Regions from separate parts of the Lysinibacillus sp. CTST325 genome, predicted to be linked through region 2. Evidence: a T-box and tRNA genes for the amino acid it is inferred to sense, from the RefSeq annotation. Region 2 holds a T-box; the other holds one or more tRNA genes.
What was found. The T-box of region 2 lies ahead of argS (arginine--tRNA ligase). A T-box ahead of a tRNA ligase gene usually reads a tRNA of that ligase, here a tRNA-Arg.
Positions count from the first base shown of each region.

Region 1: it has a tRNA-Arg gene. The T-box ahead of argS (arginine--tRNA ligase) is inferred to sense a tRNA for this amino acid. The anticodon was not compared.

Region 1 is NZ_BAAFHO010000012.1:114,382-130,057, forward strand. It holds gene hisB (imidazoleglycerol-phosphate dehydratase HisB) at 1-72, shown strand, start outside; gene hisH (imidazole glycerol phosphate synthase subunit HisH) at 69-701, shown strand; gene hisF (imidazole glycerol phosphate synthase subunit HisF) at 695-1,456, shown strand; gene hisIE (bifunctional phosphoribosyl-AMP cyclohydrolase/phosphoribosyl-ATP diphosphatase HisIE) at 1,453-2,070, shown strand; gene ACYQ73_RS21770 (tetratricopeptide repeat protein) at 2,161-3,684, shown strand; gene trxB (thioredoxin-disulfide reductase) at 3,785-4,729, shown strand; gene ACYQ73_RS21780 (NUDIX domain-containing protein) at 5,142-5,609, shown strand; gene rapZ (RNase adapter RapZ) at 5,619-6,512, shown strand; gene ACYQ73_RS21790 (gluconeogenesis factor YvcK family protein) at 6,517-7,500, shown strand; gene whiA (DNA-binding protein WhiA) at 7,566-8,513, shown strand; gene ACYQ73_RS21800 (HPr family phosphocarrier protein) at 8,627-8,884, shown strand; gene ACYQ73_RS21805 (hypothetical protein) at 9,458-9,646, opposite strand; gene ACYQ73_RS21810 (hypothetical protein) at 9,643-9,927, opposite strand; gene clpP (ATP-dependent Clp endopeptidase proteolytic subunit ClpP) at 9,982-10,563, opposite strand; gene ACYQ73_RS21820 (hypothetical protein) at 10,694-11,218, opposite strand; tRNA gene ACYQ73_RS21825 (tRNA-Arg) at 11,539-11,613, shown strand; gene ACYQ73_RS21830 (spore coat protein) at 12,129-12,743, opposite strand; gene ACYQ73_RS21835 (LemA family protein) at 12,938-13,519, shown strand; gene ACYQ73_RS21840 (TPM domain-containing protein) at 13,519-14,283, shown strand; gene ACYQ73_RS21845 (S9 family peptidase) at 14,620-15,676, shown strand, end outside.
Region 2 is NZ_BAAFHO010000002.1:373,213-388,888, reverse strand. It holds gene ACYQ73_RS07295 (FtsW/RodA/SpoVE family cell cycle protein) at 1-232, opposite strand, end outside; gene ACYQ73_RS07290 (helix-turn-helix transcriptional regulator) at 199-612, opposite strand; gene ACYQ73_RS07285 (sigma-70 family RNA polymerase sigma factor) at 596-1,147, opposite strand; gene ACYQ73_RS07280 (hypothetical protein) at 1,376-2,404, shown strand; partial or broken gene ACYQ73_RS07275 (YiiX/YebB-like N1pC/P60 family cysteine hydrolase) at 2,957-3,679, shown strand; gene ACYQ73_RS07270 (hypothetical protein) at 3,744-4,946, shown strand; T-box leader at 5,062-5,282, shown strand; gene argS (arginine--tRNA ligase) at 5,514-7,193, shown strand; gene ACYQ73_RS07260 (MFS transporter) at 7,342-8,514, shown strand; gene ACYQ73_RS07255 (alpha/beta fold hydrolase) at 8,631-9,626, opposite strand; gene ACYQ73_RS07250 (MarR family winged helix-turn-helix transcriptional regulator) at 9,630-10,157, opposite strand; gene ACYQ73_RS07245 (TcaA NTF2-like domain-containing protein) at 10,594-11,754, shown strand; gene recQ (DNA helicase RecQ) at 11,763-13,538, shown strand; gene ACYQ73_RS07235 (VOC family protein) at 13,609-13,956, opposite strand; gene ACYQ73_RS07230 (LysR family transcriptional regulator) at 14,959-15,676, opposite strand, start outside.

The DNA.
Region 1 (15,676 bases), on a different contig from region 2:
GCCATTGACGCAGCAGTGGAAATTGATCCACGTGTTAAAGGTGTACCTTCGACTAAGGGGCTGTTAACGTGAAAATAGGTGTTATTGATTATGGAATGGGGAATTTATTTAGTGTTGAACAGGCATTAAAACGACTTGGCTGTGAGGTTGTTGTTACGGCTAACGAGACAGTGCTAGATGCAACAGATGCCCTGTTGCTTCCAGGTGTTGGAGCGTTTCCAGATGCCATCAAACGTTTAGCTGAAACGAATTTAGATCAATATTTACGCAAAGTGAAAGCAGAAAATCGACCACTTCTCGGAATTTGCTTAGGCATGCAATTGTTATTTGAGCAAAGTGAAGAAGTGTCCCCGACGAAGGGGCTGGGCTTTTTTAAAGGAAGCATTAAACGATTTACTGGTGACAACGCTGGGCAGAAGTATCGAGTGCCACATATGGGGTGGAATGAGCTCGTAGTGACAAAGCATCCTTCATGGTTAAATGGTGAAATAACGGCAAAGCATGTTTATTTTGTGCACTCATTTTATGCAACTGATATCGATGAAACGGAGCTTGTCGCTTATGCGGATTATCATAGTATTAAAGTTCCTGGCATTGTGGCAAATGGCTCTATTACGGGCATGCAGTTCCATCCCGAAAAGTCAGGTGAACTAGGTGTGCATTTATTAGAGCAATGGTTGAAGGGGGTGGCATCATGTTAACAAAGCGTATTATTCCATGTCTTGATGTGAAAGAGGGACGTGTTGTAAAAGGTGTACAGTTTGTGTCATTACGTGATGCGGGTGATCCAGTTGAGCTTGCTAAGTTTTATGATGAGCAAGGGGCAGATGAGCTTGTGTTTCTAGATATTTCGGCATCACATGAAGGACGTGAGACAATGGTGGATGTCGTTCGGCAAACTGCAGCTACATTAGCCATTCCATTCACGGTAGGTGGTGGAATTCGTACATTAGATGATATGAAACGTATTTTACGTGCAGGTGCCGATAAAGTATCAGTGAATACTTCTGCTTTAGAGCGACCGGAGCTTATTAAAGAAGGTTCTGACTTTTTTGGTGCACAATGTATTGTTGTAGCTATTGATGCCCGCTATAGCGAAGAAGATGCCACATGGATGGTTTATACACATGGGGGCCGAAACAAAACAACATGGCAAGCAACTGAATGGGCGAAGGAAGCGGTTCGCTTAGGTGCAGGTGAAGTTTTATTAACGAGTATGAATCAGGACGGTGAGAAATCCGGTTTTGATTTAGCCTTAACAAAAGCTGTGAGAGAGGCTGTGACAGTCCCTGTTATTGCAAGCGGCGGTGCAGGGAATGCAGAACATTTTTACGAGGTATTAGCTGAAAATATCGATGCAGATGCAGCGCTTGCCGCATCCATCTTCCATTACAAAGAAACGAGCGTTGCACAAGTAAAAGAATACTTACGTGAAAAAGGAGTGGCAGTAAGATGATTGACAGCATTACATTTGATGAAAAAGGTCTTGTCACTGCGGTCGTACAAGATGCTAATACAAAAGAAGTACTAACTGTAGCGTATATGAATAAAGAATCTTTAGAGAAAACACTTGAATCGGGAGAAACATGGTTTTTCTCACGTTCACGTCAAGAGCTCTGGCACAAAGGGGCAACGAGTGGTCATACGCAAAAAGTGGTATCTATCAAGGCAGACTGTGATGGTGACGCATTAGTTGTGGAAGTAATTCCTGCTGGACCGGCCTGTCATAATGGAACAACTTCTTGCTTTACGGAGATTATTCAGCAAAATGGCAAGGTCGGATCTGTTGAGATTATTTCTAAACTCGTAAAGGTCATTGAAAAGCGCGAGCAAGATATGCCAGAAGGGGCGTATACTACATATTTGTTCGACAAAGGTATCGATAAAATTTGTAAAAAAGTTGGAGAAGAAGCAACTGAAGTTGTCATAGGTGCAAAAAATCGCGATGCAGAAGAAGTGAAATGGGAGGCTGCCGATTTAATTTATCACCTACTAGTGTTACTACAAGAGCAAAAAGTAAGTGTTTATGACGTGTTAGAAGTGTTAGAAAAACGTCACGAGGAGAAATGACGGCATATTGCTTATTGTATGGTATAATAAAAGTTACTGTGTAAAGGAACGTATAATACGTTCCTTATTTCTTGTTTCGGAGGAAATATTTTGGAAAAGAAACGTCAAAAAGAGAATCAAACGAATATAGTGTCGTTCATTCCAACAGGCGACTATTATTATAAAAAATCAATTCAAGCAATGAATAGCGGACAAATGAATAAAGCCTATAAATATTTACAGCGAGCAGTTGATTTAAGTCCTGATGATCCGATGATTTTATTACAATTAGCGATAATAGAGTTAGAGGGTCAACGTTTCGAGGAAGCGTATGATCTTCTTCGTCGTGCCTATCAGATAGATAAAGACAATCCAGAAATTATTTTTTACATGGCAGAGGTTTCAGGATGTATCGGCATCATGCATGATGCTAAGCGCTTTGCAGAGCAATATTTACAAATGGAGCCAGAAGGTGCCTATGCAGATGAAGCTGCTGAAATATTAGAGTTTGTTGATTTTGAGCAGGATGATTTTGAGGAGCTTGAAGGTTCTGCTGAAGATTTATATCGGCAGGAACAGGCGAGACGTTGTATGGAAAAGGGAGATTTCCCTGAAGCTATTAAAATGCTAGAAGACTTAATTGAAGATAGACCAGATTTTTGGTCAGCTTATAACAACTTAGCCCTTGCCTATTTTTATGTGGGCGAAGCAGAACAAGCGAAAGCTCTGCTAAACACTGTATTACGTGAGAATAAAGGGAATTTACATGCACTATGTAATTTAACGGTTATCGCATACTATGAAAAAAATGAAGAAGATTTAAAGGATCTTTTAGAAATACTTGTGAAAATTCAGCCATATTTATGGGAACATCGCTACAAGCTTGGTGCAACATTAGCGCTCGTTGGACAATATGATTTAGCATTTAAATGGTTGCGTAGCATGCAGAAAAGAGGCTATGTAGGCGATGCTGGCTTTTACTTTTGGTTATCACATGCCGCTTATTTCTCAGGACATGAAGAAATTTCAAAGAGTACATGGGAGCAGCTACTTGAGCTAGACCCCGATAAAGAAGGCTTTGAACCTTGGCGTCAAGAAGAAAACAATTTTTCACTTGATGCATTAGAACATGACCGTGATTATATTGTAGAAAAGCTTGAAAGCGAATATACAAGTGAACGGATATTTGGTTTGTTTTTACTAAGCTGTACAGCACATAAACAGGAAATTATTGCGCATCCAACATGGATAGACGTTGACCAATTTAATGCGTATGAAAAGCTATTCCTCGCTTATGCACTAGGACATCAATTTGATATGAAAAACAAAGTAGAGGCTAGCTTTATACGAGCAGTAAGTGTGCCAGAAATTTTACTAGAACAGTATGAAAAGCTGACGACATTAATTGCACCAATGTTCCAAATGTGGTTTGTGCTTTGTGAGCAAGCATTGATGAACAATTATCGTTTTACAAATCCAGCAGCTATTGCAGGAGCAAATGATTACTTATTTCGTTCTTCCAGAATGCTCAAGGTTACCAAAAAAGAGATCGCTCAGCAATACGGAGTATCAGTGTCAACTTTATCGAAGTATATTGAAGAAATTTTAATGTTTTTACCAGACACTCATAATTAGACTGTGAGCAACATAGTTGAATAACTTTTTACTTTCACATACGATGAACATACTAACATTATTATAAAAAAGTAAAAAATCTGTTTAGGGGGAAGTTTTTATGTCAGAAGAAAAAATTTATGATGTAGTAATAATTGGTGCAGGTCCGGCTGGAATGACTGCTGCTGTTTATACATCACGTGCCAACCTTTCAACTTTAATGATTGAACGTGGAATCCCTGGCGGACAAATGGCAAATACAGAAGAAGTAGAAAACTATCCTGGTTTTGATACAATTTTAGGGCCTGAGCTATCTACAAAAATGTTCGATCATGCTAAGAAATTTGGTGCAGAGTATGCATATGGCGATGTAACTGAAATTATTGATGGTGAAGAATATAAAACAATAAAATCAGGTACTAAAGAATATAAAACACGAGCAATTATTCTTTCTACAGGTGCGGAGTATAAAAAAATGGGCGTGCCTGGCGAAAAAGAACTTGGTGGCCGTGGTGTCAGCTATTGTGCAGTATGTGATGGTGCATTCTTCAAACAAAAAAATCTTGTTGTCGTAGGTGGCGGGGATTCTGCTGTTGAAGAAGGCGTTTATTTAACTCGCTTTGCTGATAAAGTAACAATTGTGCACCGTCGTGATAAATTACGTGCACAAAAAATTCTCCAAGATCGTGCCTTTGCTAACGAAAAAATTGATTTCATTTGGAATGCAACAGTCAAAGAAATTAATGAGGCTAACGGTAAAGTTGGAAGTGTAACATTACAATCAACTGTAGATGGTACAGAATCTGATTTTGCTACTGATGGCGTATTCGTATACATTGGTATGCTTCCATTAACAAAACCATTTGAGTCTCTAGGTATTTTAAATGATGCTGGTTATATTTTGACAAATGATAATATGGAAACGACAGTACCAGGTATCTTCGCAGCTGGAGATGTACGTGAAAAATCACTTCGTCAAATCGTTACAGCGACAGGTGACGGAAGTATTGCAGCACAAGCAGTACAGCACTATGTAGAAGAATTATTAGAAAAAATTAATGCTTAAAGTGGATATTGATAAGGGCAGTCTCCTCCCAGAGTGGGATGTATAAGTTGAATCAAGCACATGTTATGGAGAAGTGTCCAAGATCATTATTTTAAGGAAAATAATACAATTTTAATACGGTCTTAATATAGTTGTAACTTGAATGACATATAAAAGGTGTAAGATATAAATTGTAATTAGCAATCCCCCTTTTATTTTGTTGAGTAGGTTGTTTCCACCAAATTAGGTGGAGCAACCTATTTTTGTTGTGAACGGAAATTTTTATGACGGAGTTTCATATGTTTGAGTAGAGGTTAAAAACCGTATCGATGAAGTTAAAATTGCAATGACGTAAAGTTTAGAATTGAGGACAAACCTTGTTTGGTCTTGCTATAATAAAAGGTAGAATGCAAAAGAGATTAGAGGTGTGCCTATGCAAAGAATTGCAAATTTAATAGCCGTAAAAGACGATCAAGTGTTATTGCTTCAGAAGCCGAGACGTGGCTGGTATGTAGCGCCTGGCGGTAAAATGGAGAGCGGTGAATCGATTTATGAGGCTGCAGTACGTGAGTTTAAAGAAGAAACAAATGTCACACCAATAAATGCTCATTTAAAGGGTGTTTATACGATGGTTATTAAAGAAAATAATGAGGTAGTGGACGAATGGATGCTTTATACATTTGTTGCAAAGGATGTAGAAGGAGTACCGTTTAAAGAAACTAGAGAAGGCAAACTTGCATGGCACCCAGTAGAGGATTTGAAACATTTGCCAATGGCTGAAGGTGATCGAACAAACTTACAATTTGCTATCTCACAATCAGGCATTCAGTACGGTACATTTGAATACACAACTGATTTTGAATTACTTCATGAGAAAATACAAATATCAATCGAACAATAAAGGAGCTGCATGACAGTGGTGGTTGAAGGACCAAAAGGTACACATGAATTAGTTATTATTACAGGAATGTCTGGAGCTGGGAAAACAGTAGCTATTCAAAGCTTTGAGGATTTAGGGTATTACTGTATTGATAATTTACCACCCGCGTTACTCACAACATTTTTAACCTTACTAAGGGATTCGGGTAAAAATATTACACGTATAGCAGCTGTCATGGATATGCGTGGTGGCGATTTTTTTGATTCTCTTATCGGCGCTCTCGACCATATTCTTAAAGAAGGCGATATAGTTGCACGAATTTTATTTTTAGATGCAGATGATGCAGCTTTAGTTAGACGTTATAAAGAGACAAGACGTGCACATCCTTTGGCTGTAAATGGTTTGCCATTAGATGGCATTAAACAAGAACGTAAGCTTTTATCCGAAGTAAAAGGTCGCGCTAAATTTGTCTACAATACATCTAATATGAAGCCTAAAGAGCTGCGTGAAAAAATCGCTAAAGAATTTGCCAGTGATGCTGATAATATTTTCTCAGTTAATATCATGTCGTTTGGATTTAAACATGGTATGCCGATAGATGCTGACTTAGTATTTGATGTCCGTTTTTTAAAAAATCCATATTATGTAGAAGAGTTACGCCATAAAACGGGTTTACAAACTGAGGTATCTTCTTATGTTCTGGCACTTGAAGATACGCAAACACTCATTCAAAAACTAACGGATTTGTTTGAATTTATGATTCCGCTCTATAGACAAGAGGGCAAATCACAACTTGTCATTGCCTTTGGATGTACTGGAGGACAGCATCGTTCAGTAACATTAGCAGAGTATTTTGGGGCATATTTAGCTGGGAAGGAAAACACTGTTATTACACATCGTGACATCAATCGTAGAAAGGATTGAGTGAATGGGAAAGAAGCGAACAAAGCTTGTTGTAATTGGTGGTGGTACGGGGCTTTCTACGTTACTACGAGGGCTCAAGCACCACCCATTTGATATTACTGCAATTGTGACAGTAGCAGATGATGGTGGTTCTTCAGGACGTTTACGGGATGACTATGATATTCCACCACCTGGTGATGTCCGTAATGTGATCGCGGCGTTATCGGATGTTGAGCCGCTTGTAGAGCAAATGTTTCAATACCGATTTTCTGCATCAGAAGATTTACGTGGGCATTCATTAGGTAATTTAATGCTGACTGCTTTAACAGATATTACTGGGGATTTTAACCATGCCATTAGTGAAATGGGAAAGGTTTTAAAGGTTCATGGTCGCGTCATACCAGCTGCCAATAAAAAGATAAATTTACATGCTGAGCTTGAGGACGGTTCAATCATTGAAGGGGAATCTAAAATTCCAAAGGCTAAAAACCGAATTAGCCGAGTTTTTTTAGTGCCAGAAAACGTGAAACCGTTACCAGAGGCTATTCGAGCAATTCATCGTGCTGACTATATTTTAATTGGTCCAGGAAGTTTATATACAAGCATTATTCCAAACCTCCTTGTAAAAGGAATAGGAGATGCTGTTGTAAAGGCTAAAGGAAGAAAAATTTATGTTTGTAATCTAATGACTCAAAAAGGTGAAACCATTTCCTATACAGCAGGCGATCATGTTAAAGCTATATATAAACATGTTGGAGAGTCCTTCATCGATTCTATATTGGTAAATGATGTAAAACTACCTTATCCTGTAAAAGAGCTGTATAAGGAAGAGTGTGCTGAGCCAGTAACATTTGACGTTCCAAAGCTTGAAAGTATGGGATTAGAGGTTATTAAACGAGATATTGCCACGATTCGCCCAGATGGGACGGTGCGTCATAATGCTACAAACGTTGCGAAATGGCTTGTGGATTACGCAAATATTTATGAACAAGAAGTTAGAGAATTATAAAGCGCTTATTGTATATGATAAGATGAACATATACATAGAACAAAAAGTTGAAAGGAGGGCGTGATATGTCTTTTGCTTCTGAAACGAAAAAAGAGTTAACTCAAATAGAAGCGGACAATCATTGTATGAAAGCAGAAGTATCTGCCCTAATTCGTATGAATGGTTCATTATCCTTTGCTAATAAACAGTTAAGCTTAGACGTACAAACTGAAAACGCTGCAATCGCAAGAAGACTTTATACGATTATGAAGAAGCTGTATCCGTATAATGTAGAGTTACTTGTTAGAAAAAAAATGCGTTTGAAAAAAAATAACGTATACATTTGCCGTGTAAGAGAAGGTGCGCGTGAGCTACTGATTGATTTAGAAATCATCTCAGACGACTTTCAATTTAATCATACTATTTCTAGGAAGCTCATTAAAAAGAGTGGTCAAAAAAGAGCGTATTTACGAGGCGCATTTTTAGCTGGTGGCTCTGTCAACAATCCAGAAACATCAGCCTACCATTTAGAAATTTATTCATTATATAAAGAGCATGGAGAGGCTTTAATGGATTTAATGAATGAATTTGAGCTAAATGCAAAAACAATTGAACGAAAAAAAGGCTTTGTAACTTATTTAAAAGAAGCGGAAAAAATTTCTGATTTCCTTAATATTGTTGGAGCTCATCAAGCAATGATGAAATTCGAAGACGTTCGCATCTTGCGAGACATGAGAAATAGTGTCAATCGCATAGTCAACTGTGAAACAGCGAACTTGAATAAAACAATAGGCGCAGCATTACGTCAAGTAGAGAATATCCGATTTATTGAAAATTCAATAGGTCTAGATCAATTGCCAGAAAAACTTCGTGAAATTGCACGATTACGCGTAGAATACCAAGATGTAACACTAAAAGAACTTGGTGAAATGGTATCAAGTGGAACGGTTAGTAAATCCGGTGTCAATCATCGATTACGGAAAATCGATGAGATAGCCGATGCATTAAGAAGCGGAGAAAAAATTGGTGGTTAAATTTTCATACTTTTCAGGTATGAATTTGATGTGCAATCGCGTATTGTTCTTTTGCTAGTAAGTAAGGTAAGATAAAAATAATAGATGAACGGTAGTAAAGGAGAGTTTTAAGAATGACCGAGAGAAGAGTCCATGTAAAATTAAAATTAGGACTACAGGCTAGACAAGCAGCGCTATTTGTACAAGAAGCAAACCGTTTTAGCGCGGATATCTTTCTAGAGAAAGACGAGAAAAAAGTTAATGCTAAATCCATTATGGGTGTCATGAGCTTAGCCATTGCAAAAGGAACAGAGGTAGTACTTAGCAGCGATGGCAACGATGCTGAGCAAGCGGTTACAGCATTAGCAGCACTAATCGAAAAAGAAGATTAAAAAACTATGATGCAAAAACTGTCCAAACAGTAGAACTTACATGTTGGACAGTTTTTTTGCGCTTTTGCACAGAATAAATAGATCCTGAAAGTAGAGCCAAAGCGATGGGAAGTAAGGATAGGACGACGGCGACGGAATGAAGAGCTGGAATGACGGAAGGAAAGGTTGGAGCGACGGAAAGAAATGTCAGAGCGACGGAAAGAAAGGCCGAAGCGACGGAAAGAAGAGGCTACGACGGAAAGAAGGGCCAGAGCGACGGAAAGAATAGTCGAAGCGACGGAAAGAAGCGCTGGAATTACGGAAAGAAAAGGCTGCGACAGAAAGAATAGTCAGAGCGACGGAAAGAAGAGCCAGAACGACGGAAAGAAAAGGCTGCGACGGAAAGAATAGTCGAAGCGACGGAAAGAAGCGCTGGAATTACGGAAAGAAAAGGCTGCGACAGAAAGAATAGTCAGAGCGACGAAAAGAAGAGCCAGAACGACGGAAAGAAAAGGCTGCGACGGAAAGAAGAGTCAAAGCGGCGGAAAGAAGAGGCTGCGACAGAAAGAAGAGTCGAAGCGACGGAAAGAAGAGTCAGAACGACGGAAAGAACAGGCTGCGACGGAAAGAATAGTCGAAGCGACGGAAAGGAAGGCCGAAGCGACGGAAAGAAGAGTCAGAGCGACGGAAAGAAGAGCCAGAACGACGGAAAGAACAGGCTGCGACGGAAAGAATAGTCAGAGCGACGGAAAGGAAGGCCGAAGCGACGGAAAGAAGAGTCAAAGCGACGGAAAGAAAGGCCGAAGCGGCGGAAAGAAAAGGCTACGACGGAAAGAAGGGCCAGAGCGACGGAAAGAATAGTCGAAGCGACGGAAAGAAGCGCTGGAATTACGGAAAGAAAAGGCTGTGACAGAAAGAATAGTCAGAGCGACGGAAAGAAGAGCCAGAACGACGGAAAGAATAGTCGAAGTGACGGAAAGAAGAGTCAAAGCGACGGAAAGAAGAGCCAAAATCGTGGATAGAACCATCAAATTGAAGGATAGCCTATCAAACCATGCATACATTTAATATCGAACAAAAAAGCATCTCAGAAATAATCTGAGATGCCTTTAACTTTTTTATTTGCGTTCCATAATTTGATCGATTAGGCCGTATTCTTTTGCACGCTCAGCTGTCATGAAGTTATCGCGGTCTGTATCTCTTGCAATGACTTCAAGTGGTTGACCAGTACGTTCCGATAAAATTCCATTTAATTTTTCACGTAAGAATAAAATACGTTTTGCAGCAATTTCGATTTCAGTTGCTTGACCTTGTGCACCGCCAAGAGGTTGGTGAATCATTACTTCAGCATTTGGTAATGCGAAACGTTTACCAGGTTCACCAGCAGCAAGTAGGAAAGCACCCATAGATGCTGCCATTCCGATACAAATTGTTTGTACTTGTGGCTTGATAATTTGCATTGTGTCATAAATTGCCATACCCGCAGTGATAGATCCACCCGGTGAGTTAATGTAAAGATAGATATCTTTGTCTGGATCTTCTGCTTGTAGGAATAGAAGTTGAGCAACAATTGAGTTAGCAACGTTGTCGTCAATTGCACTTCCTAATAGGATAATACGGTCTTTTAGTAGTCGTGAATAGATGTCATACGCACGTTCACCACGACTTGTTTGTTCAATAACTGTAGGAATTAAATTCATGTTAAATCCTCCTTAAAAAACTAAATTCGAATACTTTTGCTGAAATCTTCCTTTGCATTTCAGCTGTATCCTTATCATACACATTATAGTCAGGGAAGGTCAAATATTAACCCTGTTAAAGTAAAATAAATTAAATCAATTTTGCCTTGGCGTAATTATAGCCGCCGCATCGCTTTCGCTCAGAAATTTGCTGTCGCCGCATCGCTTTCGCCCAGAAAACATTTGCTGCCACCGCATCGCTTTCGCAAAAAAAACATTTGCTGCCACCGCATCTCTTTCGCAAAAAAACATTGGCTGCCGCCGCATCGCTTTCGCTCAGAAAACATTTGCTGCCGCCGCATCGCTTTCGCCCAGAAAACATTTGCTGTCGCCGCATGGTTTTGGCTACAAAAAAATTTACCGCTGCCGTTTCACTTCCACGCCGATAAAGAATGCCGTTGCCGCATCGCTTCCACGCCGATAAAGAATGCCGCTGCCGTTTCACTTCCACGCCGATAAAGAATGCCGTTGCCGCATCGCTTCCACGCCGATAAAGAACGCCGTTGCCGCATCGCTTCCACGCTGATAAAGAATGCCGTTGCCGCATCGCTTCCACGCCGATAAAGAATGCCGTTGCCGCATCGCTTCCACGCCGATAAAGAATACCGATGCGCATCGCTTCCACGTAAATAAAGAATACCGCAAACGCCACTCTCTTTCGCAAATAAACAGTGTATCAGCACAATTCAAAATCCGTGACATCCATCCGAGGATTGTCTTTTTTCTGTAGGTATTTTGATACTTATTGAATGGAGATAAAAAAAGTTAAAATGTTTTGCATTCTATAGTTGAAATATGGGCAATACGTTTGTATAATTGAAAAGGTCACATAAGTTAAAGTACAGTACACTATTTTGCAGGTATGCTTCACATGAGGGTTATCTACATCATGCTTTTCGTAAAGCCTAGGGTGAGTACTTTTTTTTTTGTTTAATTGCCCTCGTGGTGTAATGGATAACACGTAAGATTCCGGTTCTTGCACTGGGGGTTCGATTCCCTCCGAGGGCGCCATTTTACTGATTATTTGATATACTTTAATAACTCAATTCTCCTAATAAGTAGTTTAGCAGCCTGCTTAGTGGGGAAAAGAGAAGGAAAAATAATGGAAATATTGCCTAATAGGCATTATTCCCGTATTTGTTTCTTTCAAACCTTCAAAAAAGCAACAACTCCAAATTATTTTTTAGTGAACATACTGTACGTGAAGACTAGTTATACTAGTCGAAAAAAAGAATCCTATCTGAGGGGATTCTTTTTTTTTTGCAAATAATCTAACTTTAGCACCGGGAATGAATAAACATTATTTGGTGCTATTTTCAGTTATTCGCGCTGTTTTATTCTAGATGGAGATCATGTTGTCTTTATGAAAGGTGGCTATATTGTCGAAGAGGGAACGCGGAAGAGCTTTTTGGGAATCCACAAATGAACGAACGAATGCATTTTTAAGGAAAGTTTTATAATTCAATAAACAAGAGCAGCCCCTATGTGATAGTGACCACAGATGGGGCTGCTCTTGTTTTTTATCATTAATGAAGGGGATTTGTAGTAGTGCCGTATGCACTAAGCATCGTTTGCATATCTTGTTGAGAAAATTGAGGTACTTGATAGTAGCCATGCATATTTTGGTAAATAGATAATTCGTATGCCATTTCAATGCAGTTGGGAATACTATCTGCAACAACACGTCGGACAACAGGGTTTGTAGTTTCTGTTGCTGAAGCAGTCATACCTTTCGCTAACCCTTTTTGAGCGCCAAGCAAGAAGCCAGAAATACATTCATCGCTGAGTTCATTTGCATTTTGTATTGGCTTTTTAGGTTGGCCAGGAGTCATTCCATATTTAAAATTATTTCCTGTCTCCATTTGATAGCGACCTGTAGGAACAGTTGGATCATGACCTGTGTTATAAGATTCCACAATAGTGTTATACATACCTAATGTGAAATTATATTGGCGGTCCAAAATGCTAAGCAACTCTTGGTCCTTAACCTGTGGACGTAAAACAATGGATTGATTCATACAAGCAATGATTGCACCGATTGTTTCATGTAAGTCCATTTGCTCATGTCCACCATGATTTAGGCTTTGTTGTTGGTTGAATGATGTTTGGTTTGAAGATTCATTTTGAAACGATTGTGTCAAAAAAAGCGCCTCCTAAATATCATAGTTTGTTACAGTAATTAGTATGGCACGTTAGACAAATTTCATACGGTATTAATGCATTTGCATATATGTAGAATAGAGATGTTTTTTTGCTGCAAATTAGTGGTGAAAAAAGAAAGGCTTATCGCCAAAACATGGATGATAGCTAAAAGAAAGCGAAGGAGGTTTTAGAATTGAAAAAAATATTTGGACCTATAGGTATAATCGTTATTATTTTAGTTGTATTGGCCTTACTATTTATTCCAAAATACAATAGCCTAGTAACGGCTGAGGAAAGCGTAGTTTCGAAATGGGCTCAGGTTGAAAATCAGCTACAACGTCGCTACGATTTGATTCCGAACTTAGTAGAATCTGTAAAAGGTTATGCTAACCATGAGAAAGAAGTGATCGCTAGCATTACAGAGGCACGTGCACAAATGGGAAGTGCACAAAGTCCAAAGGAACAGGCGGTTGCCAATGATACATTAAACGGAGCACTTAGTCGATTACTAGTAGTCGTAGAAAATTATCCAAATTTAAAGGCAGATGCAAATTTCCGTCAATTAATGGATGAATTAGCTGGGACAGAAAATCGTTTAGCAGTGGCTCGAGAAGACTACAACAATGAAGTACAGACTTTTAATAAAACGGTTAAACGTTTCCCAGGCAATCTTATTGCAGGGATGTTTGGTTTTGAACAAAAAGAATACTTTAAAGCAGCTGCGGGTGCTGAAAAGGCACCATCTATAGATTTTGGCAGTTCAGGTAAACAATAATGAAACGGTTTATCATCCAACTTGCAATTGTTAGCGTCATGTTTATTCTATCTATGAGAATGGCAGATGCCGCAATGCCGACACCGATGAAAAATACGTATATTCATGATTATGCTAATGTTTTATCCACATCCGTAAAGGAAGAACTCAATCATCATTCAGAGCAGCTGGATAAAGGTACAGGTGCTGAAATTATGGTCGTAACGGTAGATACTATTAACGGAGAAGAACCGAAAATGTATGCAACAAAAATGATTCGTTCATGGGGTATTGGTGAAGCGAAAAAAAATAATGGTGTTTTAATTTTAGCAACATTTGGGCAGGGCGATGGCAATAATGATGTCGTTATTGCTGTAGGTCAAGGTCTCGAAGGAGCATTACCTGATGGCAAGTTGGGGCGCATTTTAGATACAGCGTTTTATCCAAATGCAAGAGCTGGAGACATCAATAAGGCATTTAAAGCAACATATGCAGAAGTATTTCAAACTGTCGCGCAAGAGTACAATTGGGATGGAGAGATGCCTGCAAATACAGCTGACAATGAAGAAATGCCAACGTGGATGATTATTTTAATCGTTATCATCGTACTTATTGTTTATACATTTATTTCTAACGGTAGAGGTGGAGGGCCTCGTTCTGGTAGACGTGGCGGTTTTCCGGGTGGTTTTTCAGGTGGAATCGGAGGTGGCGGCTCTAGGGGCGGTGGATTTGGCGGATTCGGAGGCGGCTCATCTGCTGGTGGAGGAGCAAGTCGGAAATTTTAATTTCTTTCAGGCATCCATCTCTAACCTCTATATGTGGGAGATGAATGCGGTTTTGAGTCACTTTTCATCGGTAAAAACGCTACGTCCTGTGGCATTACCGAAACGACATCGTGGCGGCACTTATGCAGGTCTAAGCACAGAGCCGAATCCGGACGCAATTATGCCGAGGCACAATTGTTTATAGTAAAAAGTGAACTCAATGCAGTTCACTTTTTTATTGGTTCAAAAGGGAAATATACTTAATTCTTATCAATTATTGACAATAAGGATAAAGTTGCTATAATTCAATTATATCGACAAACGATATAACATAAACTGATATATGGAGGAATCATTTTGAAGAAGAGATTTTTATCAGCATCATTAGCGGTTATTTTAACGTCATCTGCGGTTATTCCTGTATCTATGCAGGAAGTGCGCGCTGCCAATGAAACTAGTAGCCAAGTAGAAGTAAAAGAGGAACGTTTATCTGCTAAGGAGTTTCTAAATTTAACTGTAACAGCTTTAACATTCCAACACGGATCAGAGACAATGCGTCAGCAAATCATTGATCAATGGGTAAAAGGTGAAGAATTAAAAGATTTAAGTGTACATATTAAACGTGATGAAGCGGCACGTATTTTAGTAAGAGCGCTAAATAAAGAGGAAAAAGAAGCAACACTTGCTGAATATCAAGAAAAAGCAAATAAGCTAGGTTTATTTAACGGTCTGTCAGCTAGTGAAACGATTTCTAAACAAGATGCAGTCAAAATTTTAAACAATGCTAAAAATGTGAAAAATGGGGTCAGCAATAATGAAGGCGTGAAAGAAATTTCTGTCGAAGATTTCATGAAAAATCCAGGAAATGTCGGCTATGAACTTTCACCAGATGGCAATTACATTACTTTTAACGCTGCATGGGAAAACCGTAGAAACGTTTTCGTGAAAAAAATGAATGACGATAGCGAGCCAGTACGTGTATCTAGCTCAAAGGATCGTGATATTCTTACATCCTTCTGGAAAGATGATAATTTACTATATTTAAAGGATAAAGGTGGCGATGAAAACTACCACATTTATTCAACAACATTTAATGGTAATGAGGAAAAGGATTTAACACCTTATCCAAATGTAACAGTTGGGTTATTAAGTGGTTTAAAGGGCGTTAAAGATGAAATCCTTATTATGATGAATAAAGAAGATGCAAAAGTCTTTGATGTGTACAAACTTAACCTAAAGACTGGCGAAACTACACATGTTGCGAAAAACCCAGGTAATATTACGAACTGGATAGCAGACCGTGATGGAAATGTACGTATGGCAGTTGCTTCAGATGGTGTAGTAGGCACTGTTCTATATCGTGATTCAGAAAAAGATGAATTCAAGCCATTTATTGAAATGGAAGAAGGGGATC
Region 2 (15,676 bases):
GCCAATCGATTTTCGGCTGATGAATCTGATTGAGTGATACGCCGAGATTTGTAGCATTACCCATTTCACGGACAGCCTGTTGTTCCGCATCTGCATCGTTATAGCCCTTTTCCTGCCAAGCCTGTTTCGACTTCGCTAAATGATAGGCCAACTCCTTTTCAACAGCATCATGTGCCTCTTTGTTCCGAATATGTCCCTTTACATGTTGAGTAAATTCTTTAATCGTTCGCATAGCCGTACCTCCTTCAGTAATTGCTCAAAAGCAGGGAGTTTGTCCGTTTCATTATTAAGCTTTGTTAGTAACTTAACGCCCTTACGCGAGAGAACATACCGCTTTTCGTTCTCATGCCACTCACTTACGATGAGTTGTTGCTGTTCGAGTCGATGAAGCGTCGCATAGATCATCCCTTCATTTAAATGAACAACCTCTTTGTTTTTTGTATAAAGAAGTTGCGTAATCTCATAACCTGAGCGCAGCGTTTGTAACATCGGTAACAGCACTTGATCCGAAAGTTCCTCATGAATACCTTTGCGCACAGCTTCCTTATGTGTCTCTGTAAACTGCACCTTTTTAAATTGATTTTTCATAGCTTGTTTAAAACGTGTTTCCATCAAATGGATTCCCTCCTAACGCTTTTTGTAACAAAGAACGTGCCTTACGAAGTCTTGTTTTCACCGTGTTGTTATTCAATGATAAAAGGCTAGCAATCTCCTGGATCGAATAGTCCTCAAAATAATAAAAATAAATAAGTTCACGATACTTAACGGGGAGTGCCATTACTAAGTCAAACAACGCCTCGTCCTCACTATTTTTCACAACTTGCTCAAGCAAATCACTCGTTTCCAATGCTTCCGCTAACACATTTGTTTCAGTAACATCGACGTTTTTCTTGTACCAGCTCTTTATATAATCCTTTGAATGATTAATAGCAATACGCCACAACCAAGTTTTTAAGCTGGAATGCCCCTGATACGTTGAGAGAGCCTTATAGCACTTGATGAAAATCTCTTGCGTTAAATCTTCAGCAAGAGCAGTATCATGTACATATGTATAAACAAGCTGCAGAATCGCTTGACCATAATCGGTCATTAGCTCCTCAATCACCTGATCTCGTGATAAGTCGCCTGCTGTTATTGTTTCCTCCATATCGTCCCTCCTTACGTGTTCATTTATTAGACGATTGCCAAATAATACTGGTTTTACTTTTATTATATAAAAACAGTGATATGTGTATTGTGAGTATTCGTTTGCTAAACAGGGAGTTCTAGATAGTTAGAGTGAGGGGTACTATTAATAGTAGGGAAAACTATAAAACTTTATGGGATTTATCAGAATAAATCCTTTTAATCCTATATAGTAGAAAGGGTGGGGATCTTGAAAAGATTTTTAGTTATTTTGATAATCATCGTAATGATTTGCATTGCCTTTAATAAAAAAATTTTTTCAATTGATGATCCTAATGCCTCTGAATCTAATCTTTACATCAATTTGTTTGATCCAAAAACTTTAAAATTTAACTTCTATCTTTTTGACCAGATTCAAAATAAAAGTAAATTACTCTTTAGTAAAGAAACGGCGGATTATACTGCTTTCGCTTTTTCTGAACGTACTAATAAATTGTATTTTGCTGATGGCATATCAGATCATACAATACAATTATTTGAAAATGACCTAAACACGAATCAGATGGAACAGTTAACCACTGTATTTAAGAACGTTGATTTTATCCAAATAGACAAAGACCAAAATATTATTTTGATGAGAATACTATTAAGAGATGAATTTAGAAATTTTCATATAGCTACGTACAATCTTCAAACAAAGAAAATACAAATTTGGGAAGAAGACAATAAGGACAGAAGTGTTTTAGATTTTAATTATAACCCGAATAATAATCAATTAATGGTAGTCTCTTTCTCTGAGAACGAAGATCAGAAGAAACTTACAGAGGCTAATAAAAATCAAACGAAATCACAACCGACCAAATATAGTTTAGATATATATAGTATAGAAGGTCAACCAATAAAACATATAGCCGATGTAGAGAGATTTATTAGTGGCGCATCATTGTCACCAGATGCTAGCTCAGTAATAATCAGTTATGATGAAGCTGTAGACAGTTCTATTTCGCATGTTGTAGAAATAGATATCCAATCCAACACCGTAAAGCCCTTACTAGACAGTAATGGTGTTTATTCGAAAATTCGCGCCATTAAATTCGATGAAAAAAAAGAAGGGTTTTATTTTTTATCTAGTTTTATTGATGAACAAAAGAGTTATAGTATTTTGGAAATACCTAAAGAGAGTGTACTTTTGTACTATGACATTAAGAAAAATAAGGTGCGAAATGTATGGCAGGCTGAAAGAAGTGTTATTGTTAATTATTCAGCAGAACATTTTTAATGTACAATTTACTTCTTGATAATTCCGAAAAGACTGTTGACTTTAAATGACAGCTCATATTTCAGTAAAGTTAAGTTATTTTAATAGAAAGAACCTTTACTTTTTATCTATTTCCAATTGATTCATACTTAATTATCAATGGTCATAAAATTATCTTTCAAAAGTTAAGAACCCATATTCCTTCATCTCTGATCGGATTCTACTTAATCATTGACACCATAAATTTTTTTGAGGTCACCTTTCTATTTTTGAAGGTGACCTTAAATTTTTGCTGTGGGTGAAAAGGAAAAGGCGTTAACTGGACGCCTTTTTTGTTTACACGATATCCTTATATTTCATCGTACTAATATAGGATAGGAGTTTGAAATCGTTTAAAACTTAAAACTATATAGGACGTTCTTGTTTAGTTTTCCATGTCGAAGATACTGCATCGAAAAAGTCAAGTTTAAGCGTTATCAAAATTCGTTGAAATATCAAAAAAAACTGATTTTTAAATTCAGATAGCCTATGGTATATTACTCAAAACTATAAAAAAGTAAAGGAGAGGTTTGAATGAAGAAAATTATATTATTTAGTTTATTTGCAGTGAGTTTGATAGGTTTACTTATGCCAAATGTATCTTTTGCAGAAAGTGAAGAATTGCCCTATTTAAATGAAATTTTATAGATGCAACCAGATGTCAGCGTCGAAGAATTAATTTCAGAGATTAATGTAATTGCGGAAAATACAGGGGATACAACGGAGAACGTAGCTAAACAAATTTATGATGAACTGAAGCAAAATGAATTACAAGGCTTAAAAGAAAATAGAAAAAGAGGAGGTAGCGGGGGGACTGTTTCTGTAGGAACAAGTACAAAAGGGAACTTTTTTTATACTGATTCTCAAACAGCCTATTTAAATCACGGGCATGTTGGTATGTACTATGCCAGTGATTTAATCGTTGAATCTGTACCGAATGATGGGGTTCGTACTATTCCTACTAAATTTAGACTAGTAGACAAAGGTGGGGCTTGTGTAAAATCAGTCACGACATCAACATCTAATAGAAATAATGCTGCGGATTGGGCATATAGTCGAGTAGGAAAGGATGACTATTCATATAATTTTGCTACAAATAGAACAACAAGTCATACAGGTGCCAAAAATTGTTCGAAATTAATTTGGTCAGCTTATATGTTAAATGGCAATTTAGATTTGGATAAAGATGGTGGGCTAGGCGTATATCCTAGAGATGTCCGAGATGCTAGTAAAACAAAGTTGGTTCGAAATATCTAAGTAAAAGAAAAAGCAATGAGTTATGACTATTAGCTCATTGTCTTTTTATGAATTGGAGGATGCGATGAGGAAAATATATATAAGTATTATTGGACTATTTATCCTAGTAATAGCAATATTCATATACAATCGTTATTTTCAAAGTAAGTATATTGGAGAGAAAGATATTCAGAGGGAAGGATTTTTGGCAGATAAGCAAGCCATCCTGTATTTTTCAACTACAGCGGATCAAGATATGTTTAATGGAGGCGTAAGTTTAGCCGTATTTCTTGACGATAAAGGTAAGACTAGTGCATATAAAATGAATGGTTTAGAGCTAGGTAGTATAGCGGTATCTGAAGGTAATGAAGAAGAGGTTTTGTTAGAAAGTAAAGATAAAATCAGATTAATTGGGGATAACTATCAAGAATTTGAGATGAAATATCAACATACAGGAGAAATAACAGGATATTTAAAACAGCAAAATTTATATTTTAGTATTTATAATTCGGGAATAGATACATCTACAGATGCAGGTGGCTATAATTCAAATGTAATATTCGGGAATGAGGAAGGGTTTGAAATAGGGAATATTCCATATTACATATTGACATCTGGAGTAGGGGAAAATGAAGTTTTAATATTGACAAGAGATTTAGAGAAAAATCTATATGATGTAAGAAAAGTGATTTTTGAAGAGAATAAAGTGAAAGTTGAAAATATGATTCAGCTTAAAAATGAAAAAAATATGGAATATGGTCCTTCGTCTTCCATCGTAAGTGATGAAAAATATTATTATATTGTTCTTAGTGAGGGTGATAGTGTAGATTTAAATAGCGAAAATGAGATACTTTTTCGTATAAATAGAGAAACGTTGGAACAAGAAAGGATTGTCCTAGCTACTTATAAAGATCATGATAACTTAATATCACTAATACCGTATAGTACAAATAATTCAACTTACTTATATGAAAATGAATTTTATTATATGAACGGACTAGGAGAAGTATTTACGTTAAATAAATTAACAGATGACATCGATATTAAATTTACGATTGAAAATCCTTCACAAGATGGTGTAAGGCATAATGAAGCCACTTTTTTTAAAGATGATAAACTGTATGTTGTAAGATATGATGCTAAGAAAAAGGATAAATATTATATAGAAGTGTATTCGTTGAAAAGTGGTAAAAAGGTAAGTGAAATTCAATTGGAGGGATTACATGCAATATTGACTTCGGTAAGGGGAAAGTCAATTCATTCGTATGATTTTAAGATGCTTAAATAGTGTAGAAAGATATGATGGCGAGATCAGTTACTTCCTAGCACGTTTTTTGACTGATGATTCAGAAAAGGCTGTTGACTTCGATCTGGAGTTCGTGTAGAGTATTCGGAAATTACGGATAAATTCAATGAAAAAGAGAGTAGTTTATGGAGCTACTGGAAAGCGAATTAGGGATGGTGTGAGCCTAATGCAGTAGCCATAAATGAAACGCACTTTGGAGAAGGTTCTCGAATTAGTAGTAGAGAATATCGGGGAGTCACCTCGTTAACAATGGAAAGTGGTCATATTGATATGGCAACTAGAGTGGTACCACGGGATAACTATGCTCTCGTTTCTATTTTTAGAGACGGGGGCTTTTTTTATCTTCATTCAGTAGAAGTCTCTTACTGCTAAAGCTAGAAGATGAAAAGGGGATGTGGTCCCTTTTCAGTGAATGTACAAACACCTACCGAGTGAAGACAAAGCCTCCGGCGGATGTCACGGATTTTCAAAGGAATGAATTGTGCGGGCACAATTCAAAATCCGGACGCAATTACGCCAAGGCGTAATTGATTTTAAATTGAAAGGAGAATGAACATGCATACACAAATTGCGAAAAGTATCGCTGTGGCATTAAATAATGAGTTATCTGTCAATGACATTCAAAGCTTATTAGAAAAACCGAAAAATTTGGACTTAGGGGATTTGGCATTTCCGTGCTTCACACTGGCAAAAAAATTAAGAAAATCTCCAAACAGTATCGCATCCGACATAAAAAACAATGTAAGCTGTGATTTCATACAAGAGGTTCAAGTAGTAGGTGGGTATGTCAATATATTTTACCATCAACCGACGATTACACATCAAGTGCTTAGCCGAATAGTAAAAGAAGAAAATTTGTACGGGACTCAGCAGAAATCGAAGGGGAATGTAGTGTTGGATTTTTCTTCACCTAATATAGCAAAGCCTTTTTCCATGGGTCATTTACGTTCTACTGTGATTGGCAATGCATTGGCCAACATTGCCGAGAAAAACGGCTATCAAGCAATTCGCATTAATCATTTAGGAGATTGGGGAACACAGTTTGGTAAGTTAATCGTGTCCTATCGAAAATGGGGAGATCAAAAAACAATTGAAGCTGCCCCAATCGAGGAACTGTTAAAAATTTATGTGAAGTTCCATGAAGAAGCGGAGCAGGATGAAACACTCAACGAACAGGCACGTACAGCGTTTAAAGCATTGGAAGATGGGGATCAAGAGGCTTTAGCTTTATGGCAATGGTTTAGAGATGCATCACTCGAAGAATTCAAAATCATTTATCAACTACTAGGAATTAACTTTGATTCTTTCGCTGGGGAAGCATTCTACAATGACAAAATGACTGCTGTTGTTAAAGAGTTGGTGGAAAAAGACCTGCTTGTGAAATCGGAGGGTGCTTATGTCGTTGAAATAGATAATATGCCACCTTGCTTAATAACTAAAACAGATGGTGCTACGCTCTATGCTACACGTGATTTAGCAGCTGCTTTTTATCGTAAACAACAATATGACCCTAAAAAATCATTTTATGTTGTAGGAAATGAACAATCGCTTCATTTTCACCAACTATTTAAAGTCATTGAAAAGATGGGGTATGATTGGACAAAAGACTTACAGCATGTACCTTTTGGGATGATTCTAAAAGAGGGTAAAAAAATGTCGACGCGTAAAGGAAAGATCGTTTTGTTAGCAGATGTACTTACAGAAGCGATTGCTACGGCGAAGCGAAATATCGAGGGAAAAAATCCGAATCTAGTGGATAAAGAGAACATTGCACGTCAGGTTGGTGTAGGAGCGGTTATTTTTAACGATTTAAAAAATAATCGTCTTCATGATATTGAGTTTTCGATTGAGCACATGATGCATTTTGAAGGTGAAACAGGGCCATATATTCAATATACGTATGCTCGTATCTCATCTCTTTTGGAAAAAGCAAATGAACAAAGTTACGAATTATCGTTTGAAGCATTAGGGGAGCATGCGTGGCCAGTCGTTTTATTACTAGAACAGTTTCCGAAAGTAATTGCCAAGGCTTTTGAGCAAGCAGATCCATCACAAATTGCTAAATATGCATGGCAATTAGCGCGTGTATTTAATAAATATTATGCTCAAAATAAAATATTGGTCGATGACAACCAGAGAACATTACGATTAGCATTTTGTCATTGTGTAGCCATTGTTTTAAAAGAATCGTTAGCCTTATTGGGAATGGCTGCGCCTAAAAAAATGTAAGTGTATAAGCCGCATCTTTTCATCATTAATTGCCATGAAATTGACCGATACTAGAAAAAATGGTAAAAGGGAATAGTGAGAATTCTGAGATCTGACAAATTTAGTTGAATTTTTAACCGTAAAAATAGAGAGAAGGTTTTTAGAAAGTATGGAGAAAAAGCAATGGCGTGTTTCCATGGTACTTGTGGCTGTTAGTATTTTCTTCGTTGCACTCAATATGCGCCCAGCAGTCACAGGAATAGGACCACTATTTAATGTACTTTTGGAATCACTCCATATATCAAATACAAAAATGAGTTTTTTAACTTCTATTCCGGTGTTTTGTATGGGTCTCTTTGCACCATTCGCAGTACCATTACAAAGAAAACTCGGAACAAAAACTGCAATTACGCTCTTAATTATGATCCTGGCATTAGCAAATGGGCTACGCTTTTTAAAAGAAAGTTATGTACTACTTGTCGTCACAAGCTTTGCTGCAGGATTTGCCATTGCACTTATTGGACCTATATTAAATGCCTATATAAAGAAAAAATTCCCGAACCGTTTTACAACCGTTGTAGGTATTTATTCATTTGGAATAGGAACAGGGGCAACATTGAGTGCAGCGCTAACCATAACATTTTATAATCATTTTCAGGAGAGCTGGACGATGGCGCTTGGCAGCTGGGCAATACTTGCTATCATTGCTCTTTGTATATGGTTACTAGCAATACAAAATGAAGAGCTGCCAGAGAAAGGTGTATTGACAGAAAATGCAGCACGAAATCCTTGGAAAAATGCTCGTGCTTGGACCATTTTAATTTACTTTGGCATACAAACATCTTTGTTCTTTTCAATAATGTCATGGCTAGTACCGATAGTACAGGCTAAGGGCTTCTCTCTTGGGGCTGCAAGCTCTATGCTAACTTTTATGTCTATTGTACAGATGATTGGAAATATTTTAGTTCCTATACTAATGGAAAAATGGTCCAGTCGAATCGCTTGGCTCTTTTCTTTAGGGTTCTTTGGCGTGATCGGCTTTGTGTTGCTATGGTTAGGCTCAGGGACTTTATTATGGATTGCGGTATTCATAATAGGGATCGTATTAAGTGGCTTATTTCCAATTGGTTTATTGTTACCATTGGATGAGGCAAGAAATGACGAGGAGGCAAATAGCTGGTCATCTATGGTGCTTTCAGGTGGCTTTATGATAAGCTCCATCATCCCAATACTGATCGGCTACTGCTATGATGTGACTGGAAACCATACATTTACTTATTTGATTTTTATCATATTAATGATTGGCATTATAGCTACTACACTTATGTTGAAGAAAAAATAATGTTGAGGCATGCGCGAATATACGGCATGTCTTTTTTTAAAGCTACACCTATAAGATATGAAGAAAGCCGATTTCACCTTGTTTATTAAAAAATCGGCTTTGAGTTCTCATTTTTATTATGAGCTTTTATAAGATCTAGACGCCTCCATACAATGTTCATTGTTATATATCTGAAATAATGTATCTGAGAACAAGTTCGTTTCGTCTGTCATGATTCTATGTCCGGCATTTGGAATGATAAATAATTTTTTATGGGGAGCATTAATTTTAGTAAAGTATTCTTCTGCAATAATGGAGGGAGCCTGCCAGTCATTTTCACCTAAAATATAATAAATGGGAACTTTATAATCTGAGGATTCTGTCGTCAGGTCAAAGTCTTCTAAAAATTCATGGACCTTGCTATTTGCTTTCAGTCCTTTTGAAAATGCGAGAAGATCTGATAATTTAAAAATAGGACTTTTAAATGCTGATATAAATACAGGAAGATCACTCTTCGCAGCTAAACCATATTTCCCTTGAAGTTTTCGGATTTTCATACATTTCTTTAAAAACTCTCGATCAAACTTTATTTTTTCTCCAGGATAAGTTCCTATAGCTTCTAGCTTTTTTAGAGCTTTTTTATCATTAGCCTTTACTATTTGTTCCTTCATTTTTTCATAAGCAACACGCTCATTTTCAAGAAAGGAGACAACTTGTGCCACGCCGATATAATAAGCAATGTCTACAGGATATTTCTTAATAAATATACTTCCTAAAATAGTGCCCCAAGACCTTCCGAGTAAAACGATCTTTTCCTTTTTATATTTCTGCTTTAAATATTGAATAATTCCATATAAATCTTCTAGCATGACATCAATTGTAGGATATTTATCGGGGTTTTTAGTAAGTGTTTTTCCAGCACCACGCTGATCCCAATGAACAATCGTAAAAGTTTCTTCTAATTTTTCTTGAAAAGCATGAGCAAAAAGGGATTCAACACTACCAGGACCACCATGTAAATAAAGTAATACTGGGTTATCATAATTAGTACCTGAATGAAATAAATAATGATTTACACCGTTAACCGAGACAAATTCTTCAATATTAATTAATTTCTCGGATCTATCTTTCATTTCTCATTCTCCCTCTATATGATTTCTTCGTCTTTCAAATTCCTTTAAAACCTTCAGCTGAACGTCATTTTGATTTTCATCCATTGTCAAGTTACTGTGCTCTTCAAAACCATCCTGTTCTTCACCATCAAAACTATATAACTTCTTTAATAGACCCCACATTGTCTCTAGTTCATTAGTAGAAAAATTTTTAAAAAGATCCGCTAAAAAATAAGTTCCTTTTTCTCCTGCCTCTAATGCAACTTGTTTACCAAACTCAGTAATTGTAGTGTTGACCGCACGTTTATCATGCTGACTAGGGGCAATTTCAACATATCCTTTGTTTTTCATAGTAGTGACTAGTTGTTTTACATTCTGTTTAGTCGTTCCTAGTTTTCTTGCGATATTGTTGAACGATGTTTGATCTTCAGGTAAATGAGCAATAGCTAAAATAACCATAAATTGTCTAGATGTTAATTTTTCTATATATTGATCGGATTGTACTTGAATTTTATTGCCAACAGAAAAAAGGGCTGAATATATTTGTTGCATTAGAAATAAGTCTTTGTTCATAAAGATGTCCTTTCTTTTAGACAATACATTGTCTAAAATCATCGTAACAAAATGGACAATGTATTGTCTATAAAATTAATGAACGAGAAGACTTCTTTTTTAAATAACATTTTAACCGCAAATTATAAGCCATTTTTCATAGCAAACCTAAAAAAGAGCCGTTTTTTATAGGTATAACGAATTGAGTAAAAGGCGAGGGCAATATTTTTATAACACCAAACCTTAGATAATATTATTATGTAAACTTGAAACGTATAGTAACCTTGTTTATGATAGTAAAGAAAGATGTTTATCTTGCATTCAGCATTGGTGATAAGATAAATGTGGGGTGAGGTTACTTTTTGGCGGGTATACAAATTTCCGCTGAGATAGCGGAACTCATGCCATGAACTTCACATCTTGTGTGAATGCTTGAGTGACCAACATCGTGCCTTATGCAGAGGCAGATTTGATAGAAAGTTTTGGTGAACGTATGCGGAAAGAGATGCTCATTCTTGGAGCAACAGCTTTATTATTAACGGGCTGTGGAAATGAAACATTGGCAGAGGTGTTTCATACTAAAAAGTCCGATGTGAAATCGGAAAAAACTGTGACGAAGCAGCAAGAAAAAATTGTACCGGAAGTGAAAGTAGTTGGGGAGAACGGAATCGGTGCAGGAGTCATTATTAAAAAAGAAGACGCTAAACTTTATATTTTGACAAATGGTGCGCTCGTAGCTTCAAAGCCAGCTGCGCTCGTACAATTTAATAATGATAAACTTATGGAAGCCGATGTGCACTATATATCTACAGCATATAATTTAGCCATTTTAGAAGTACCATATAACGCATCGGTTAAGATGCCGACCATCTATAACGGTGAATTAAATCAGTTAGCTGTTTATGTCGATAGCTTACCGCACATCATAAAAAAATATAGTGACAACGTAGCAGCTTATTACATAGATGCAGAAGAAAATACACTTATAGGGAGCCCGGTTCTAGAAGCAGAGAATGGTGAACTTGTGGGCATCTATTTTAAACGCAAGCAAAACGGTGTTTCACAGCCGTTTATATTGCCATATAAAGATATTGAACAGTTATTAGATGAACGGATCTCAGGTAATATGAAGACAAATGATCGACTAACTCAATCCAAAAACTTATATCCATATATTGAACAAGGCGATAAAGAAGCAGTCAAGCGAGCTATTGATCAATACGGAAAGAATATTTTTGCTTATAATGCCGATGAAATAAAGCTGTTTCTAGATACATTTCATAAGCATTTAAAAGGAGCTGTTGAGATTCAAGATGCTAGTGTCATGAAACCTTTCGTAGGTACTGACGATGTACAAGGCACATTGGATAACATGGTTGCCTACTATGCCTCGAAGCAAGCGAAAATTCATTTTACCAATACGTTGATTAAAGACATCAGCATGAAAGGACAAAATATTGTTGTGCGTGCTAAATCAGAATATGTACTAACAAATTCTGCTGGTCAAGAGGCACTTGCGAACTCTATGATGGTATATGAAATAAATAAAAATGAACAAGGCGAGTATAAACTAATTCGCCTAACAACAGAGGAGTGAAAAGTTGGATGGAGCAAGCAAGACAAATGCTACAACATCATTTTGGCTATGATTCATTTCGCAATGGACAAGAACCAATTATTGAACAAACATTACGAGGTCAATCAAGTCTTTGTGTGATGCCAACTGGCGGAGGTAAATCAATTTGCTATCAAATTCCGGCACTCATGCTAGATGGCCTCACAGTCGTCGTATCTCCTTTAATTTCTCTTATGCAAGATCAGGTAGAAGCATTACGTGCTGCAAATATTCCGGCAGCATATATAAATAGTACTTTAACCGTGCAAGAAGTGAATGAAACGATGCAGCTAGCGAGTGCAGGTTATTTAAAGCTTCTTTATATAGCGCCTGAGCGATTAGAGAGTGCAACATTTTTACAGGTACTATCGAATTTATCAGTACCTTTACTTGCTGTAGATGAAGCACACTGTATTTCCCAGTGGGGGCATGATTTTAGACCAAGTTACCGAGCAATCCAAAAATTATTTACATTGTGGCCGCAAAAGCCAACTGTCTTGGCGCTTACAGCAACAGCTACTCCAGCTGTTTGTGATGATATTAGACAATTATTAGATATTGATGAGCAATCAACTGTAATTACCGGCTTTTCGCGCGATAATTTAGCATTCTCTGTGTTAATCGGTGAACACAAAGAGCGCTACATTAAAAATTATTTAATGAAAAATAAAAATGAAGCGGGCATTATTTATGCAGCTACACGAAAGGCTGTAGATGCAATCTATGAGCTTTTAAGTCGCTCGGGCGAAGCTGTGGCGAAATACCATGCTGGTCTGTCAGAGGACATGCGTATGTCTGAGCAGGAACGTTTTTTAAAAGACGAAGCACGCATAATGGTAGCTACCAATGCATTTGGAATGGGGATTGATAAGAGTAATGTACGCTTTGTTATTCATTATCAAATGCCGCGCAATATGGAGAGTTATTATCAGGAAGCGGGACGTGCAGGACGGGACGGCTTGCCAAGTGCCTGTATTTTGCTGTATGCATCAGGTGATGTTCAAACACAGCGCTTTTTAATTGAACAAACACAGGATGAAACACGCATTTCACAGGAATTAGCCAAGCTGCAAACGATGGTTGATTATTGTCATACAGAAGGTTGCTTACAAAATGCGATCTTAACGTATTTTGACGACGAGGCAGGGGCTCCTTGTAGTCGTTGTAGTAATTGTAATGATGGACGGGAAGTCAAAGATGTGACGGTAGATGCACAAAAGGTGTTAGCTTGTGTTGTAAGGATGGGGCAAAAATTTGGTAAGACAATGGTGGCCCAAGTGTTAATTGGCTCCAAAAACCAAAAGGTCTCGGAATTTGGCTTTGCAAGGCTGTCTACCTATGGAATATTAAAAGGACAATATTCCTCAAAGGATGTCTCAACCTTTATTGAGTTTTTAATTGCTGAGGGCGTTCTTGCCGTTAAACATGGCACGTTTCCAACCATTTATGTATCAGAAGAAGGCAAAGAAGTTCTACTGGGGAATCGACAGGTCATGCGAAAAGAAGCTGTTACTGTGCGTAAGCTTGTAGATAATGATCCGCTATTTGAGCATTTACGATTACTGCGTAAAGAGATTGCAGATGAGGAAAAGGTACCACCATTTGTAGTGTTCTCTGATAAAACATTGCGTGATTTATGTGATAAAAAGCCGACAGAGCTAGAAGACTTACGTCATGTAAGTGGGATTGGTGAAGTGAAATTCGAAAAATACGGTGAGCGTTTCTTCGATGCTCTTCAGTCTTTTTTGAAAACAACATCAAACTAAAGAAAAAAGGGAAGTGCTTAATTCAAAAGAATTAGGCACTTCCTTTATATTTGCAACGTATTACAACCCGCTATTTCTCCCACAGCTCGATCAGTCGACCATCAGGATCTTCAATGCAAATAAACTTTCCAAATTCACTAATCTCTTGTTCCTTGGCAAGAGGTACACCAATTTGTTCAAGATGCTTAATCATCTCGTTTAGATCATGTACTTGGAAATTTAACATCACTTGTTGTTCTGTTGGAAAATAACTGTCATCTTCAGTAAAGAAAGAAAAAATCGTCTCATTGCCTAATTGGGGTTTAATTATAGTCCCATTCCAATCTTCTATTTCAACCTTCAACACTTTGCTATACCATTTTTTAATAACATCAAGATTGTTAGTTCTCCAAAATATTCCTCCGAAACCTTTAATCATCGTAGCAAACTCCTGTCTGTCTTTTAATTTTAGTTTTTCGATTTATTGTTAAGGCTCTTCAAGTATAATTTTAGCATAAATATCCATTGAAAAATTACCTTAATGAGCTCAGTACCAAAACAAAAAAATAACCCGGAATTAAAAAATCCCGGGCTTGATCCTCACTTACTTATAGTGCTCCATGACACACTGCCTCGCTTCCGCATTGATCTTAAATTTTTAAGACAACTGTGCTTTAGCTTCATTCAGCTTTGATGGTCCTTCTGAGTTACCGGTCAGCCCCACTCATCGGGTTAACCCTCCTTGTCATTGGATTTGAAGTGAAATCTTTAATAGTATAGATCGTTCATTCTTTTTTATACACGTTAATTAAAAAAGAATCCCTCAAAGAATAACTAAAGAAGTGATTTAATAAAATTTTATTTCAAACAATTAAGCTTTTTCAAAGCTATAGTACCAAAACAAAAAACCCGGGATTTTATTCCCGGGCCTGATTCTCACTTACTTATAGTGCTCCATGACACACTGCCTCGCTTCCGCATTGATCTTAAATTTTAAGACAACTGTGCTTTAGCTTCATTCAGCTTTGATGGTCCTTCTGAGTTACCGGTCAGCCCCACTCATCGGGTTAACCCTCCTTGTCATTGGATTTGGAAGTGAAATCTTTTATAGTATAGACCGCTTATTATTTTTTATACATTTTTTTTAAAAAAGTTTCGACTTAAAAAAGATAAAAAAAGCGACATTTAATTAAATGCTTCAAAATAGCAAAAAGCCTATGGTTATATAAATGACTTATTTTTTAAAACTAATGATTATTCGAATAAGAAAATAAAAAAATCGAATCCATGGCGGGGGAAAGTCAACATTTTAGAATAAAATCTTTACTTTCTTAAATTGCAATCTTAAGTCCATTAATCGGTATAGAGCTGTTTTTTCGTCTTTGTGAAACTGTCCATAAAAAAATGCGGTTTTAATATCATTAAATTATTTTGTAATACGTTATTCTAACTTGGAAATATTAAATTTGAGGTATTTTAAAAATTCTCGAGCTGCCAAAGAAAAATGCTTTTTCTTTGATCGTACCCATCCGAAAGATCGTTGATGAGATTCGAAATTTATTAATGGAATCGGAATAATATCTCCACTATTAACATAATGATCATCTTTTAGTGCTATATCCATCAAAAAGCTTATCGCTAAACCATCTGCAACTGCTTTTTTAATGACTTCGGTATTGTTAGAGGTAAATAAAATATTCATTGGTCCGTATTTATTCATAAATAAAGAAATGGAATCTTTCCATATTACCCCATCATACATCACTATTGTTTCATTTATTAACTCCTCAGGCGTTATATAATCACTGAATGCGAATGGAGAGTGTTTGCTGACACATACCATGATTTTTCCCTCTAATAAGGCTTCGAAAATCAACTCTTCATGTGCATTCCAATCGATTTCATCGAGCATAGCTAATCCAATATCAATCCTTCCTTGGATAACATCTTCAATAATATTCGGTGACTTTTTTTCTGTCATAAGAATGCGAAAGGTAGGATAGTCTTTTTTAAAGTTTGTTAACGTGCCAAGTAAAATTGGTAGGAAAAAGCTTGGGCTTGCCGATAAATTTAATTCTCCGTTTATTAATGAGGCTTGCTCGTGCGCTTCTTCTTGTATTTCTTCAAGTTTAATGACAATTTCATACGCTTTTTTAAGA